DNA from 2 places in the Roseateles sp. genome. Region 2 is predicted to be linked to the other one. Evidence: riboswitches for the same ligand, from Rfam matches in the RefSeq annotation. Region 2 holds a riboswitch; the other holds the start of a gene.
The links. A riboswitch is a leader RNA that binds a small molecule or an ion and turns the genes downstream of it on or off. The one in region 2 is predicted to bind S-adenosylhomocysteine.
Positions count from the first base shown of each region.

Region 1: it holds a riboswitch for S-adenosylhomocysteine, as region 2 does, so the genes downstream of both, metH (methionine synthase) here and ahcY (adenosylhomocysteinase) in region 2, are expected to answer to the same signal.

Region 1 covers NZ_OZ253537.1:279,016-286,879, forward strand. The annotation lists gene metH (methionine synthase) at 1-1,949, opposite strand, end outside; S-adenosyl-L-homocysteine riboswitch at 2,025-2,140, opposite strand; gene ACQY39_RS01240 (hypothetical protein) at 2,226-3,428, shown strand; gene ACQY39_RS01245 (homocysteine S-methyltransferase family protein) at 3,455-4,516, opposite strand; gene ACQY39_RS01250 (PEP-CTERM sorting domain-containing protein) at 4,630-5,349, opposite strand; gene ACQY39_RS01255 (ProQ/FINO family protein) at 5,582-6,427, opposite strand; gene ACQY39_RS01260 (DUF4197 domain-containing protein) at 6,550-7,224, opposite strand; gene ACQY39_RS01265 (fumarylacetoacetate hydrolase family protein) at 7,268-7,864, opposite strand, start outside.
Region 2 covers NZ_OZ253537.1:1,550,376-1,558,239, forward strand. The annotation lists gene ACQY39_RS06695 (TlyA family RNA methyltransferase) at 1-716, opposite strand, end outside; gene ahcY (adenosylhomocysteinase) at 863-2,302, opposite strand; S-adenosyl-L-homocysteine riboswitch at 2,423-2,542, opposite strand; gene ACQY39_RS06705 (DNA glycosylase AlkZ-like family protein) at 2,623-3,729, opposite strand; gene ACQY39_RS06710 (GGDEF domain-containing response regulator) at 3,787-4,800, opposite strand; gene ACQY39_RS06715 (chemotaxis protein CheX) at 5,142-6,107, shown strand; gene ACQY39_RS06720 (response regulator) at 6,162-6,533, shown strand; gene metK (methionine adenosyltransferase) at 6,809-7,864, opposite strand, start outside.

The DNA.
Region 1 (7,864 bases), 1.3 Mb from region 2:
ATGGCCGGGAAGGGGCCGGCCAGATCCCAGGTCTGGAAGAACGGGGCCCAGTCGATGGCTTCGGCCAGATCGGCCAGATCGTAGTTGCGGATCACGCGGCGGCCGATGAACTTGGGCACCGGCGGCTGATAACTTGCCCAATCCACGGCATGCTTGTTGGCGCGCGCCTCGGCCAGGCTGACCATGGGCGTCTGCTTTTTGTTGGCATGCAGATGGCGAACCTGCTCGTAGTCGCTGCGCAGATCGGCGATGAATTTGGCGGCGCGCTCGTCCGAAAGCAGATCGCTGCACACGCCGACGCTGCGCGAGGCATCGGGCACATAGACCACCGGGCCTTCGTAATGCGGCGAGATCTTGACGGCGGTGTGCACGCGGCTGCAGGTGGCGCCACCGATTAGCAGCGGCGTGCCGCGCGAGCGGAAATGCTCGTCGCGCTGCATCTCGGCGGCCACATGCTGCATCTCCTCCAGGCTGGGCGTGATCAGGCCGGACAGGCCGATGATGTCGGCGCCCTCTTCCTTGGCGCGCGCCAGGATGTCCTGGCAGGGCACCATCACGCCCATGTTCACGACCTCGAAGTTGTTGCACTGCAGGACCACGGTGACGATGTTCTTGCCGATGTCGTGCACATCGCCCTTGACGGTGGCGATGACGATCTTGCCCTTGGGTTTGGCCTCGCCGCCGGCGTCGATCAAGGCCTTCTTTTCGGCCTCGATATAGGGCAGCAAATGCGCCACCGCCTGCTTCATCACGCGGGCCGACTTGACCACCTGGGGCAGGAACATCTTGCCGGCGCCGAAGAGGTCGCCGACCACATTCATGCCGGCCATCAGCGGACCCTCGATCACATGCAGCGGCCGGCCGCCGCTGGCCTGGATGGCTTGCCAGGCTTCTTCGGTGTCGGCGTCGATGAAATCGGTGATGCCGTGCACCAGGGCGTGGCTGAGGCGCTGGTTCACGTCGCCAGCGCGCCAGGCCAGGCGGGCCGTGTCGTCAATGGCCATGCCCTTGGCGCGCTCGGCCACTTCGATCAGGCGCTCGCCGGAATCAGCGCGGCGGTTCAGCACCACGTCCTCGACGCGCTCGCGCAGTTCGGCATCAAGATCGTCGTAGACGCCCACCATGCCGGCGTTGACGATGCCCATGTCCATGCCCGCCTGGATGGCGTGATACAGGAAGACCGTGTGAATGGCCTCGCGCACCGGATCGTTGCCGCGGAAGCTGAAGGAGACATTAGAGACCCCGCCCGAGACCTTGGCGCCGGGCAGGTTCTGCTTGATCCAGCGCGTGGCTTCGATGAAATCGACCGCGTAGTTGTTGTGCTCTTCGATGCCGGTGGCGATGGCGAAGATGTTCGGGTCGAAGATGATGTCCTCGGGCGGGAAACCGACCTCGTTCACCAGGATCTTGTAGGCGCGCTCGCAGATCTCGATCTTGCGGGCGAAGGTGTCGGCCTGGCCCTGCTCGTCAAAGGCCATGACGACAGCCGCGGCGCCGTAGCGGCGCACCAGCTTGGCCTGGCGGCGGAACTCGGCCTCGCCTTCCTTCATCGAAATGGAGTTGACGATGCCCTTGCCCTGGATGCATTTGAGGCCGGCCTCGATCACGCTCCATTTGGAGCTGTCGATCATGATGGGCACGCGGGCGATCTCGGGCTCGCCGGCGATCAGGTTCAAAAAGCGCACCATGGCCGCCTGGCTGTCCAGCATGGCCTCGTCCATGTTCACGTCGATGACCTGCGCGCCGTTCTCGACCTGCTGGCGCGCCACGGCCAGGGCCTGCTCGAACTGGCCGTTGAGGATCATGCGCGCGAAGGCCTTGGAGCCGGTCACATTGGTGCGCTCGCCGACGTTGACGAACAGCGTGCCGGCGCCGATCTGCACGGGCTCCAGGCCCGAGAGCTTCATGGCGGGCGGAATCGATGCGGCGGGGGATGTGGTGTGGGTCATGGCGGCCTTCGACGCAAAGGCAGAGCCGCGTACTCACCGCAGCCCCGCACGTGCTCAATCAAGAAAACACAGAGGAATCGGTGAGCGTCGTTGCCGGGCGCCGGCCCTGCGGTTTCCCCGGGCTGCACCTGTCCGAGCCTGGCGGCACACTCGGCTGAATGTGTGAACCCGTCGCAACGCTCCTCGGACCGGCGCATTTTACGCACCCCTCCGCGCCCGAACTCAAGCAAAGCCGGGCAAATGCCGACAATCTCCTGTGAACCCTGAACGGCCATCTTGGACCTGATCCAACTCCCCCCCAACAGCCTGCGCGCGGGCCAAGTGCTCAGCTTCGCCCTTCGCGACGCCGGGGGCAATCTGCTCTTCGCCGCCGGCCAGCCCCTGCCCAACACACCTCAGGTGCAGGCCCTGATCGCCCGCGGTGTCTGGGTGCAGGCCCATGAAACCAAGGAGTACCAGCGCGCCCTGGCGCACAAGATGGACACCTTGATGCACCAGGGCGCGGTGCTCGCCGACATCGTCAAGGTTCAGGCCGACTTTCGCCAGGAAAAAGCGCAGAAGGTCGAGCTCGGCGAGCAGGCGGCTTGGGCCGATCTGCAGATGCACGCCCACAGCCTGCTGCGCGAGCCCAAAGCCGAGGATTTCAAGCCGCGCTTCCAGCAGCTGCACAACGACGCCCTGGCGCGCCTGAACGCCAAGCCCGATGCGGTCCTGCTGCTGCTGATCTTCGAGTCCAGCCTGAACACCCAGAGCTACAGCGACCGCCACGCCCTGCTCAGCCTGGTGCTGGCCGAGCTCTGCGCGCGCCAGCTGGGCTGGCCGGAAGACTGGCGCCTGGCGCTCACGCAAGCGGCGCTCAGCATGAACCTGAGCATCACCGCCCAGCAAGACCGACTGGCCTCACAGCAAGACGGTCCCAGCCATGCCCAGCAGCAAGCCCTTGTCTCCCATGGCGACCGCAGCGCCGAACTGCTCGGCAGCCTGGGGGTCAGGTCTGAACTCTGGCTGAAGACCGTCTGCCTGCACCACGACGCCGGGCCCGGCCCGCTGGCCGGCCGCGCCCCGGCCGAACAGCTGGCGCGCGTGCTGCGCCGCATCGACATCTTCGGTGCCCGGCTGAGCCCACGGCGCTCACGCCAGGCCATGGCCGGCGCCTCGGCCGCGCGCGCCGTCTTCCTGGACGAGTTGAAACAGCCCGACGAAGCCGGTGCGGCCTTGATCAAAACCACCGGTCTCTACCCGCCCGGCAGCTTGGTGCGCCTGGCCAATGGCGAAGTTGGCATGGTCATCAAGCGCGGCCACAGCGCCACCGAACCCCTGGTGGCCTCCCTGCTGGGCAAAAGCGGCAACCCCTTGAGCGAGCCGGTGCCACGCGACACCCGCCTGGCCAGCCAGGCCATCGCCGCCAGCCTGGCACCGCATGAGCTCAAGCTGCGTGTCAACGTCGACAAGCTGCTCAAGCTGGCCGGGGCCAGCTGAAGCCAGGCTCAGCCTTCAATCCGCCTTCAGGCGGCCTGCTCGGTCAGCTGGCTCAGGAACTTGGAGCCTGAGGGCCGTGGCTGGTAGGCCGACACACCCTTAGCAATCGCCGCGATGTGGTCGGGCGTGGTGCCGCAGCAGCCGCCGGCGATATTGAGAAAGCCGCTGCGCGCGAACTCGCTCATCAGTCGGCCGGTGACATCGGGCGTTTCGTCGAAGCCGGTATCGCTCATGGGGTTGGGCAGGCCGGCATTGGGGTAGCAACTGACCGCCACCGCGCCAGCCGCCTTGGCCAACTCTTCGATGTAAGGGCGCATCAACGTGGCGCCGAGCGCGCAGTTCAGGCCGATGGCCAAGGGCTTGGCGTGGCGGACCGAATGCCAGAAGGCGGTCACGGTCTGGCCCGAGAGGATGCGGCCTGAGGCGTCGGTCACCGTGCCCGAGATGATGATGGGCAGGCGCTCACCGGTGTCCTCCATCAGCTCATCCAGGGCGAAGATGGCCGCCTTGGCATTGAGCGTGTCGAAGATGGTCTCCACCAAGAACAGATCAACCCCGCCCTCCAGCAAACCCTTGGCCTGCTCGTAGTAGGCGGCGCGCAAGGTGTCGAAATCGACATTGCGAGCACCGGGGTCGTTGACATCGGGGCTGATGCTGGCGGTGCGGGGTGTCGGGCCGAGGGCGCCGGCAGCGAAGCGCGGCTTGTCTGGCGTGCTGTATTTGTCGCAGGCGGCACGGGCCAGGCGGGCCGCGGCCACATTCATTTCATAGGCATGCGCCTGCAGGCCGTAGTCTTCCTGCGCCACGGTGGTGGTGCCGAAGGTGTTGGTCTCGATGATGTCCGAGCCGGCGGCCAGGTATTGCTCGTGGATCTGGCTGATGACATCGGGCCGGGTCAGCACCAGCAGGTCGTTATTGCCCTTGAGATCGGTCGCGTGCTCGGCAAAGCGGGCGCCACGGAAATCGGCCTCGCTCAGCTTGTAGCGCTGGATCATGGTGCCCATGGCGCCATCGAGGATGGCAATGCGCGTTTGCATGATCTCGGCCAGGCGGCCGCCGCGGGTGTAGGTGCTGGCTGAGGTGTTCATGCCGGCATTGTAGGAAACCCGACTGTGCCAGGCTGAAGCAGGGGCGGGCCGAGCTGGGCCCCGACGCAAAAAAGGCCTGCAGCGCAGGCCTTTTCAGTCACCGGAGCGTCAGCTCACTGAGCCTGACGACGGCGACGCGCCATGCCGACCACGGCCAGGCCACCGGCCAGCATCAGCAGATAGCTGGAAGGCTCGGGCACGGCAGCAGCGATGGTGCCGTTGACGCCGAAGGGCAGTTCGACGCTCAAGCCGGAGCCGGCCTCGGTGAGGGCCTCGAAGGGAGCGCCAGACAAGGCTTGGGCTGCATTGCCCTCACGCGCGTCCGAGGTCGGCGGCTGCCACGGGCCAGATGCCAGCGAACCGGCCAGGCTCCAGCGCAGCCAGTAGGTTCCTGCGTCCAGGCTGAAATCGGCCACATCGGCTTGCGCCTTGTAGATGCCGCGCTGTGTGTTGGTCAAGGTGGTTTCGGTGACGCGGTAGCCCTGGCGGCCGCCGTTGGTCAAGGCCGTGGTACCCGAGGCCACCACGGTGCCGCTGTTCACATCGCCCGAGACAATGCTCCACGTGGCATTGGTGAAGGTGAAGCCGGTCGAACCGGTCTGGTAGCCAAAGAAGTCCAGGCTTTGAACATTCCAGACGCTGCCGGCGGCGACAGTGAAATCGTCGGCCACGGAAATGCCCGCGGCAGTGTTCATGCCAAAGCCGAAGGTCGAGGCCGGCGAAGTCAGCACCGACAGACCGTTGCCACCGACCACCGGGCCGTTGCTGTAGATCACGTCAGCGTGCGCGGCGCCGGCGGCGGCCAACAAGCTCAAGAGCATCAGTTTCTTCATATCCACTCCGTCATTGAATTGCGTTACCCGCAGCCCAGGGAGTCCAAGCCCCAGAACTGCATCCCTCGTTTGGCGCACAACTCCCGTCCGCCATCGAGCACACAAGTTAACAGCGACACAAATACTTCACATCCAAGGAACTACGCTCAGGTAATCCACAGCTTGACAAGCAAAACGGCCTGCTACAAGCAGGCCGTTGGCACGAGGATCTCGTCTCTGGGATTCAGCAGCTTCAGCGGCTGCCGGCGGGCCGGCCCTTGCCCGGGCCGCCGGGTCCGCGCGCACCGCGGGGGCCCGCGCCATCGCGACGGCCGGCAGGGCGGGCTTCGCCGCGACCCTCTCCGCCAGCGTGGCCACGCGGGCCGCGCGGCGCTTGGCGCGGGTCCCGCATTTCACGGGTTTCGCGCACCGGCTCTTCGGCGCGCTCCGCGCGTGCGATGTCCAGCAGCCCCGGCAACTCCTCGGCCGACACACCCTTGAGCACGCAGAAATTCGGCAGTGTCAGCGTGGTGCGCTCGAAGTCATAGAGCAGGCCGGCGCGGTTGCGGCGCTGGGTCTGGGCCAGATCACGCTCGGCCTGTTCGCTGGCGACCCGCTCCTGCTGCAGATTGCGCCGGCGGGTCAGCTCTTCGCGGGCCGCTGCACGGTGTTCGTCGCTGAGTTCGCCGGCCGGCTGGCCGTCCAGGTCGAAGCGCTGCGTGGCCTTGCTCAGGGCAATCAGGTAGCCGGTGTTGCCGGTGAAGCGGCGCAGAAAGGCAGACAGCTGGGCCTTGCTGAACTGGCCCGGAGCCCGCTCCTGGATATCGGCCTGCACCCGCAGCTTCAAGGGCTTGAAGGCACCGCCCCCGAACAAGGCCGGAAACAAGGCCTTGAGCTGGGCCGCACAGGCTGCCGGGCTCATCTCCGTTGCCGCGGCTGCAGCGGGCGCAGCGACCTCAGCAGGCGCAACCGTCTCCGGCGCCTGGAGCGGCGTGAGCTCGCCGTCAGCGGCCACGGTGGCGGCCACAACAGTGGCTTCGGCCTGGGCTTCCACCGGGACGATGGGAGTGGGCTGCGTCGAATCGGGAATGTCGTTCATGAGGGCAAGTGCGGCAAGACTGCAAAAGGAATCGAGCGCGTATTGTCCACCCAGCGGCCCAGGCGCCCGCAAACACGGTGCTCGGCCGCTTGCGCAGCCCGCACCGACGCTCGGACCTGAGCCTAGTTCAGGCCGCCAAAGACCTTCTTGAGCAGGGCGCTGCCGGTGCCCAGGGGATCCTGGCGGATCTTGCGCTCTTCCTCGCCAATGATCTGGAACAGGCCTTCGATGGCCCGGCCGGTCACGTACTGCTGGATATTGGCATCTTCGCCGCGCAGCAGGCCGAGCCCGGCCGCCTTGCCGGCCACGGCGTTGTACTTGTCGGCCAGGGCCAGCTTCTGGGTGGCCTGGCTGACGATGGGCAGGAACTTTTCACTCAGGGGCACGCGTGTCTTGCCGGCGAAGAACTGCGTCACCGCGTCGTCACCGCCCTTGAGCAGTTTCAGGCCATCTTCCACGCTCATGCCTTTGACGGCGGCCAGCAGCAAGGGCTGGGCCGCAGGCACGGCCGCTTCGGCGGCGCGGTTCATGGTCGTGAGCAGCTCATCGACCTTGCGCCCCTGCCCCAAGTTCTTGAGCAACTTGGCGGCATCCTTGAGATGGCCGGGCAGCTCGATACGCACGGCCGGGTTGGCCAGAAAGCCATCGGCGCGGCCGAGCTGGGCCACGGCCGCCGTGCAGCCACGCTCCAGCGCCGCGCGAATGCCCGAGGCGGCATCGCCCTCGCTCAGGCCCGCACGGGCCCAGGGGCTGCACAAGCTCAGCAGCGGCAACAAAATCAAGGGGCGGCGTTCCATCATTGCGTCTCCTGGGTCAGTTGGGGAAAAGCGTCAGGGTAATTCACCCGGCGGCCTCATCCAAGGACAGCACGTCCTGGTCGATGGCGCCAAACAGACTCAGGCCGTCACGGCCCTTCATCTCAATGCGGATGCTGTCACCGAACTTCATGTACTCGGTCTTGGCCGCGCCACTGTCCAGCGTTTCGATGGCGCGCTTCTCGGCAATGCTGCTGTAACCGTGGCTGCCATCCTGCTTGCTGACCGGGCCGGAGCCGACGATGCTGCCGGCGCGCAAGCGTCGGGTCTTGGCCGCCTGAGCGATCAGCTGGCCGAAGTGAAAACTCATCTCGGCACCGGCCTCGCAGTGGCCGACCTTGCGGCCGTTCCACATGGTCTGCAGACTCAGGTCGACCCGTCCCTCGCGCCAGGAGGCGCCCAGCTCATCGGGCGTCACCGCCACCGGGCTGAAGGAGGCAGCCGGCTTGCTGTGCAAGCTGCCACCTCCCCGGGCCTGCTCTGCCGGAGCCAGCTGGCGCAAGCACCAGCCATTGGCCAGCATCAAGAGCCGCACACCCTCAAGCGCCTCGCCGGGGCTCACGCCCCGCTCGACATCGCCGGTCACCACGGCCAACTCGGCCACGAAATCGATGCCCATGGC
Region 2 (7,864 bases):
TCACCGCCGGTGATGGCACTTTCAAAATAGCCCCGCACCTGCCAGCCCTGATCGCGGGCGGCCTGGCGGGCCTGGGTTTCCAGCAGCGGGTATTGCTTGGCGTCCTTGACCAAGCCGCCGCGGGCCAGCGCCTTCTTGCCCAGCTCGAACTGCGGTTTCACCAGCAGCAAGACCTGACCCTGCGGCGCCAGCCAGGCGGCCAGATGCGGCAAGGCGCCCAGCATGGAGATAAAGCTGAGGTCGCCGACGATCAAGGCAAAACCTCCAGCCGGTGCATGCTGCGCCAGGGCCGAGCCGGCCAGCTCGCGCACATGCAAATGCTCCAGCCCCACCACCTGGGGGTGCTGGCGCAGCTGTTCATGCAGCTGGCTGTGGCCCACGTCCACGCCGACCACCTTGGCCGCGCCCGCTTTCAGCAGGCAATCGGTAAAGCCGCCGGTGCTCTGGCCCATGTCCAGCACCGTCAGACCACTCACATCCAGGCCGCTCTGCTGCAGCGCACCCTCCAGCTTGAGCCCGCCGCGCGAGACAAAGCGCAGCTCCGCGTCATCGCTGACGCGCAGCTCGCAATGCTCCGGCAACTCTTCACCCGCCTTGCGGATCGTCTGCCAGTCCTTGGGCGCCCGCCACTGCGCCGCACCGGCCGAAATCAGCCGCTGCGCCGCCGAGCGAGTCGGTGCGAGGCCTTTGGAAACTAACAGTTGATCAGCGCGCATGGGTTTGGTTTCAGGTCTTGCGAGGCGTAGCGAGCGGCCGTCAGGCTAGGCGCGGGCGGATCCGCAGACCGGAACGTAGCTGGGCTACGTGAGGATCTGCGGAGGGACCCGCAACGATGTCTGGCGGCCGCGCAGTAGCCTGCCGATCAATAGCGGTAGGAGTTGGGCTTGAAGGGACCTGTCTTGGGCACGCCAATGTAAGCCGCTTGCTCCGCCGTCAACTCGCTCAGCTGCGCATTCAGCGTGCTCAGCTGCAGGCGGGCCACCTTCTCGTCCAGGTGCTTGGGCAGCACATAGACCTTACCGATGTCGTAGGCGTCCTTGTGGGCGAACAGCTCGATCTGGGCGATGGTCTGGTTGGCGAAGCTGGACGACATCACATAGCTCGGGTGGCCCGTGCCGCAGCCCAGGTTCACCAGACGGCCCTTGGCCAGCAGGATGATGCGACGACCCGAGGGGAAGATCACATGGTCGACCTGCGGCTTGATCTCGTCCCACTCGCAGGATTCCAGCGAGGCGACATCGATCTCGTTGTCGAAGTGGCCGATATTGCAGACGATGGCCTGGTCCTTCATGGCCTCCATATGCTCGCGACGGATCACGTTCTTGTTGCCGGTGGCGCTGACAAAAATGTCGGCCTTGTCGGCGGCGTATTCCATGGTCACGACGCGGTAGCCTTCCATCGCGGCCTGCAGGGCGCAGATCGGGTCGATCTCGGTCACCCAGACTTGGGCCGACAGAGCGCGCAAGGCCTGGGCCGAGCCCTTGCCCACATCGCCGTAGCCGGCCACCACGGCGACCTTGCCGGCGACCATCACATCGGTGGCGCGCTTGATCGCGTCGACCAGGGATTCGCGGCAGCCGTAGAGGTTGTCGAACTTGCTCTTGGTCACCGAGTCATTGACGTTGATGGCGCGGAACAGCAGGCTGCCCTTGGCCGCCATTTCGTTCAGGCGCAGCACGCCGGTGGTGGTTTCCTCGGTCACGCCGATGATCTCGGCGCTCTTGCGGGTGTACCAGCTGCCGTCCTGGGCGACCTTGGCCTTGATGGCCGCGAACAGGATGCGTTCTTCTTCGCTGCCCGGGTTTGCCAGCACGCTCAGGTCCTTCTCGGCCTTCTGGCCCAGATGCATCAGCAGGGTGGCATCGCCGCCGTCATCGAGAATCATGTTCGGGCCTTCGCCCGCCTCGCCCTTGCCGGCGAACTCGAAGATGCGATGGGTGTAGTCCCAGTAGTCTTCTAGCGTCTCGCCCTTGTAGGCGAACACCGGGGTGCCCTTGGCGACCAGGGCGGCGGCGGCCTGGTCCTGAGTCGAGAAGATATTGCAGGACGCCCAGCGCACTTGTGCGCCCAGGGCTTGCAGGGTCTCGACCAGCACGGCGGTCTGGATGGTCATGTGCAGCGAGCCGGTGATGCGCGCGCCCTTCAGCGGCTGCGTGGCGGCGTACTCGCGGCGGATGGCCATCAGCGCGGGCATCTCGCTCTCGGCGATGTTCATTTCCTTGCGGCCCCAGGCGGCCAGGCTCAAGTCCTTGATCAGGTATTGGTCGGCGGCCAGCGGGGTGGTGGTGATGGCGGTAGTCATCGGACAGCTCCTTCATGCGAGATATGAAGCCGCTGTCGTCATCGCCGGGGGGGAAGGGTGTCCAAAAGGACAGGCCCGGAGTTCCGAACCTTGCAAACCGATCACCCACGCGAAAACGTCAGCGGGTGAGCGCGGTTGCCATATGGACAGGGCCGAGAGGGGAGGGGCCGCTGTGCAAATTTTTCCGAGCCTGGCCCAGATCCAGCGAGCCGGATCCAGGTTGCAACGCTCCTCGGAACGCCTGAATTCTAGCCGCATCACTGCAAGTCGCGTGCGGAACAAGCGGGGAATCCCTGGCTATTCGCCGTGCCAGGGTTTCTTCAGCCTGGCTCCTCCAGGCCGAGAAAGCAGGCCAGCTTGCTCAGCTCCTGCTCCAATGCCTTGGCAAAGGCCGGGTCGGGGGGAGGGTAGCCTTGCACATAGCCCAGCTGCGCCTGCAGCCGGCCCCCGGTCGCGCTGACATTACCCCAGCCGATCACCTCGCCGCGCCATAGCAGAGGCAGGGCGTAGTAGCCGAGTTTGCGCTTGGGCGCTGGGGTGTAGGCCTCAAAGCGATAGGCCCAGCCCCAAAAGCGCTCGAAGCGCAGGCGGTCCCAGACGATGGGGTCGAAGGGGGCCAGCAGGCGCGCGGCCTCGTCCAGTTTCCAGCGTTTGGAGCTTGGGTTCTCGCCCTCAGGCCAGTACCAGGTCTGCCCCTCGACCTCGGCCTGGGGCCAGGTCTTGCGCGCCATGGCCAGGGTCTGGCGCAGCTCACTGCGCAGATGTGGCGCGCCGTAGCCCAGCAGGCTGCAGAGCTGGCCCAGGCTGCGCGAGGGCAGGGGCGCGTACTTGGCCAGCACCAGCTCTAGCAGGGCCTGTGCTTTCTCATGCGGCGAGCGCGGGTCGGCCTCGTGCACCACGGCGCTGTAGACCCGCTGCCCTTGCTCGCGTTGCTGCACGCGCAGCAAGCCTCGGTAGTGCATCGCGTCGAGCAGATGGGTGGTGGCATTGCTGCTGCCGCCCCAGGCATTGCGGGTGGCGCCGAGCTGAAACTCAGCCTGGATCTCGCGCGGGTGGCAGGCTCCATGGGCTTGGACGAATGCCTGGATCTCGGCCGCCTGGGCGCGTGTCTTGGCGTCCCAGCTGCGCTTGGCGCTGCGCGGGTGCATGAGCTTGAGGTGCTCGCGCGGCAGGAAGCCGTAGTTGACCAGGCAGTCTTCTTCCACGGCCAGGCGGGCATAGCGCCGCTCCAGGTCGCCGGCTCGGTAGTCCTTGACGCGGTGCCGCAGGGTCAGGTCTTGCGCACGGGCCGGGGCGCGGATCGGATCCGCCTGCACAAAGCCCAGACGCTGGATGGCCTGCGGCAGGCTGGTCGGCTTGAACAGGCTGCGGGCCACGGCATGGCGCCGCAGGTCTTCGATGGTGATGGTCTTGCTGTTGACGCCCATGAGCGGCCCTCCTGGGCGCCGAGCATAGGCAAGGGGCTGTGGTTTTGTCCAGCTGTTTCAGGGCTTGGGTGTGGCGCGCAGCAACTCCCTCTGCTCCACCGTGTCGAGCAGCATTTCGTAGCTGAAGAAGCGGTTGCGGCCATGTGCCTTGGCCGTGTACAGCGCGTCATCGGCGCGAATCAACAGGCCCTCTGCCGTGGTTGATGCATCGGGAACGCAGGTCGTGATGCCGCCGGACAAGCTGACGTGGCGGGCGACGGGCGAATCCGGGTGGGCGATATGGGCGTGGGTCAGAAGATGGGTCAGGGTTCGCGCATAGGTCATGGCGCCCGACCGGGGTGTGTTGGGCAGGACCAAGGCGAACTCCTCTCCGCCATAGCGGGCCACGCAGTCGCTCGGGCGGCGGCAGGCCTCGCTGAGCAGCTGAGCCACCTGGCGCAGGCAGGCATCACCTTCCACATGCCCCAGTTTGTCGTTGTAGCGCTTGAAGAAGTCCACATCGCAGAGCACGACCGTCAGCGGCGTGGCGTCCCGCCAGGCACGCCCGATCTCTTCATGCAGCCTGGCGTCGAGTGCGCGGCGGTTCATCAGGCCGGTCAGGCTGTCAATGCTGGTCAATTCCTGCAATTGCGCGTTGGCCAGGCGCAAGTCCTCGGACATCTCCAGCAGTCGCTGGCGCATGCCCAGCAAGCGCTGCATGGCGCGCAGCTTGGCATGCAAGACCATCGGTGACAGGGGCTTGATCAGGTAGTCGTCGCCGCCGGCGTCGATGCCTTGCCAGATGGCCGCATCCTCGTCGCGCTGGGAAAGAAAGAGGATCGGTGTCCAGCCCCCAGGCTCGGCCGCGCGCATGGCACGGGCGGTCCAGTAGCCGTCGCGGACCGGCATCTCCACGTCCAGCAGGACGATGTCGGGCCGGTGGCGGATGAACAGCTCCAGGGCCCATTCCCCGCTGTCGGCTTCGATGACGCGGTGGCCGACCCGGTCCAGCTCGGCGCTGACAGCGACGCGGGTGGCGCTTTGATCGTCAACGATCAGCACGGTGAGTGGGTTCGGCGAGGTGATGGCCATGGGCGGGTCTGAGGGGCTGTGGGTTGACGGTGGGGCGCTTGGGGCGGCGGGCGGGCGAGGAGGCTTCGCGCGGTCGCGTGATCGTCCCTGCGCTATCGGCGTTCAAGGGCATGGCTTGAGCATGCCTATCGCCTGGCGCGTCGGTTTTTGCTTTAGATCCGCGCATGGCGGCCGATAAGACGAGCACAGAGCCGATGGGCGCCTGACGCTCTGCGTGAGGCGCTTGGTCGGGGTCCGGCTGTTTGAGGAGAGGGCGTCGTGGCCCCCTCTCTTGTGTGCCTGGCCGGTCTGCGAGCTCTTCTTGTGTTGAACAGGGCAGGCGTCATCGCCTGGGTATGTCCATGACCGAAACCACCCAACTTGAAGCCAAGGTCCTGCTGCTCGAGCATGACGCGGCGCAATTCCAGGTCCTGAACGAGTTCTGCCGCGAGGTCGGCCTGATGGCGCTGCCGCGCTCGGCCGCCGATGCTTTGGCGACGCTGGCACAGAACAAGGACCTGGGCGGCGTGTTGCTGGCCGAGGACCTGCCGTGTGACGGCCCGGACGGCCTGCATCTGGCCCGCGCCATCCACAAGCTTCGGCCCGAGCTGCCCATCTTTCTGCGCCGCACCACCGAGCGCCAGCTGGCGCCCGAGGAAGAGGTGGTGGTGCGCCACCGCTGGAACACCGGCGATCTGGCGCATCTCAAGGCGGCGGTGGAGTACACCATCTTCAGCCTGCGCTACCCGACCAGCCTGGTGCATGGCATCGTCGACCTGACCCGCTCGGCCCTGGGCGCCATGTTCCCGAATGCCCTGGTGGTGTCGGAATCGCCCTATGTGGTGCATGACCGCATCATCCATGGCGAGGTGTCGACCCTGATCGCCATCGAGAGCACCTGGTGCCGCGGCTACATGATGCTGCAGACCGAGGAAAGCGCCCTGCGCCAGGGCCTGATCCAGGGCTTCAGCTACGCCGGCATCGGCGGCGACCTGAACTTCCGCGAGCTCAACAACATGCTCGGCGAGACCACCAACCTGATCTGGGGCGCGTTCAAGAACCGCTACATCCCGCCCCAGGCCTTTGCCAATCAGCAGACGCAGGTGCCCATCGTCATCAACCACGAGCACAAATACATCAGCTTCGGCTCGCAAGACCCGCAGCTGTGCATACGCTACCAGCTGTCTGACCCCTTCCGGCCGGGCCTGCCGCCCTTGATGATCGTGCAGCGCTTCATCTTCAACCTGCACTGGTCACCCGATGAGTTTGCCGAGTTCGATGCGGCGGCCCCGACGGTCAGCCCCACCGGCGAGCTGGACCTGTTCTGAGCGAATGACCCCTTGAATGAGCCCGCAACTGCGGCAGCGTGAGGAGAGAAAAATATGGCGAATGTTCTGGTGGTTGACGACTCCGCCACCATGCGTGAGATCGTGGCGGGCTTTTTGAATCAAAACGGCTTTCAAGTGGCCGTGGCCTCCGATGGTCGTGACGGTCTGCTGCAGCTGCGCAGCGACCCCGGCATCAAGCTGATCGTCAGCGACGTCAATATGCCCAATATGGACGGACTCACCATGGCCGACAAGATCCGCAAGGAGCTGGGCAACAAAGACGTGCGCATCATCATGCTGACCACCGAAGACAACCCGGCCATGCGCGCGCGCGGCAAGGAGGTCGGTGTCACGGGCTGGATCGTCAAGCCCTTCCGCGGTGATGCGGTGCTGGCGCCGTTCAAGAAGTTCTGCGGATTGAGCTGAAAAACCTGCGCCCATGAAAAAAGGCCGCTCCGGGATGCCGGAGCGGCCTTTTTGTTGGGTCGAGTTTTCGCTTGCGGCGTTTTGGTCTTTGCTCACATCGCTGCGCGATATGAGCATCGCCCAAGAACGGATGCCTCGCTGGCGCGAGGTGGGCCTTACAGCCCAGCTGCAGCACGAAGCCGGCAGTGCCGCAGCCTTGTGGTCTTCGCTCACATCGCTGCGCGATATGAGCAAAGCCCCAAAGCGGCGGGTCCGCCTTCTGCGTCCTCTGGCCTTTAAAGGCCAGCCGCTGCACGCAGCGCAGCCGCTTTGTCAGTCCGCTCCCACGTGAACTCGGGCTCTTCGCGGCCGAAGTGGCCGTAGGCGGCGGTCTTGGTGTAGATCGGGCGCAGCAGGTCCAGCATCTGGATGATGCCCTTGGGGCGCAGATCGAAATGCTCGTTGACCAGGGCGGCCAGCTTCTCGTCGCTGATCACGCCGGTGCCTTCGGTATAGACGGTCACGTTCATCGGGCGGGCGACGCCGATGGCGTAGGCCACCTGGATCTGGCACTGGCGAGCCAGGCCGGCGGCGACGATGTTCTTGGCCACATAACGGGCGGCATAAGCGGCCGAACGGTCGACCTTGCTCGGGTCCTTGCCCGAGAAAGCGCCGCCGCCGTGCGGGCAGGCGCCGCCGTAGGTGTCGACGATGATCTTGCGGCCGGTCAGGCCGCAATCACCTTGCGGGCCGCCAATGACGAAACGGCCGGTCGGGTTGATCAGGTATTTCGTGTCCTTCAGCCATTCCTTGGGCAGCACCGGCTTGATGATCTCCTCGATCACCGCCTCGATGAACTCGGGCTTCATCTTGGCGCCGTCGCTCATCTCGGGCGCGTGCTGGCTGGACAGCACCACGGTGTCGATGCTGTGCGGCTTGCCGTCCACATAGCGCATGGTCACCTGGCTCTTGGCGTCCGGGCGCAGGAAGGGCAGACGGCCGTCCTTGCGCATCTGCGCCTGGCGCTCAACCAGGCGATGGGCGTAGTAGATCGGTGCCGGCATCAGTTCCGGCGTCTCGTCGCAGGCGTAGCCGAACATCAGGCCCTGGTCACCGGCACCGATGTTCAGGTGGTCGTCGCTGGCGCGGTCCACGCCTTGCGCAATGTCATTGCTCTGCTTGTCATAGGCCACCAGCACCGCGCAGCCCTTGTAGTCGATGCCGTATTCGGTGTTGTCGTAGCCGATGCGCTTGATGGTGTCGCGCGCCACCTGGATGTAGTCGACGTGGGCGTTGGTGGTGATCTCGCCAGCCAGCACCACGAGGCCGGTGTTGGTCAGCGTTTCGGCCGC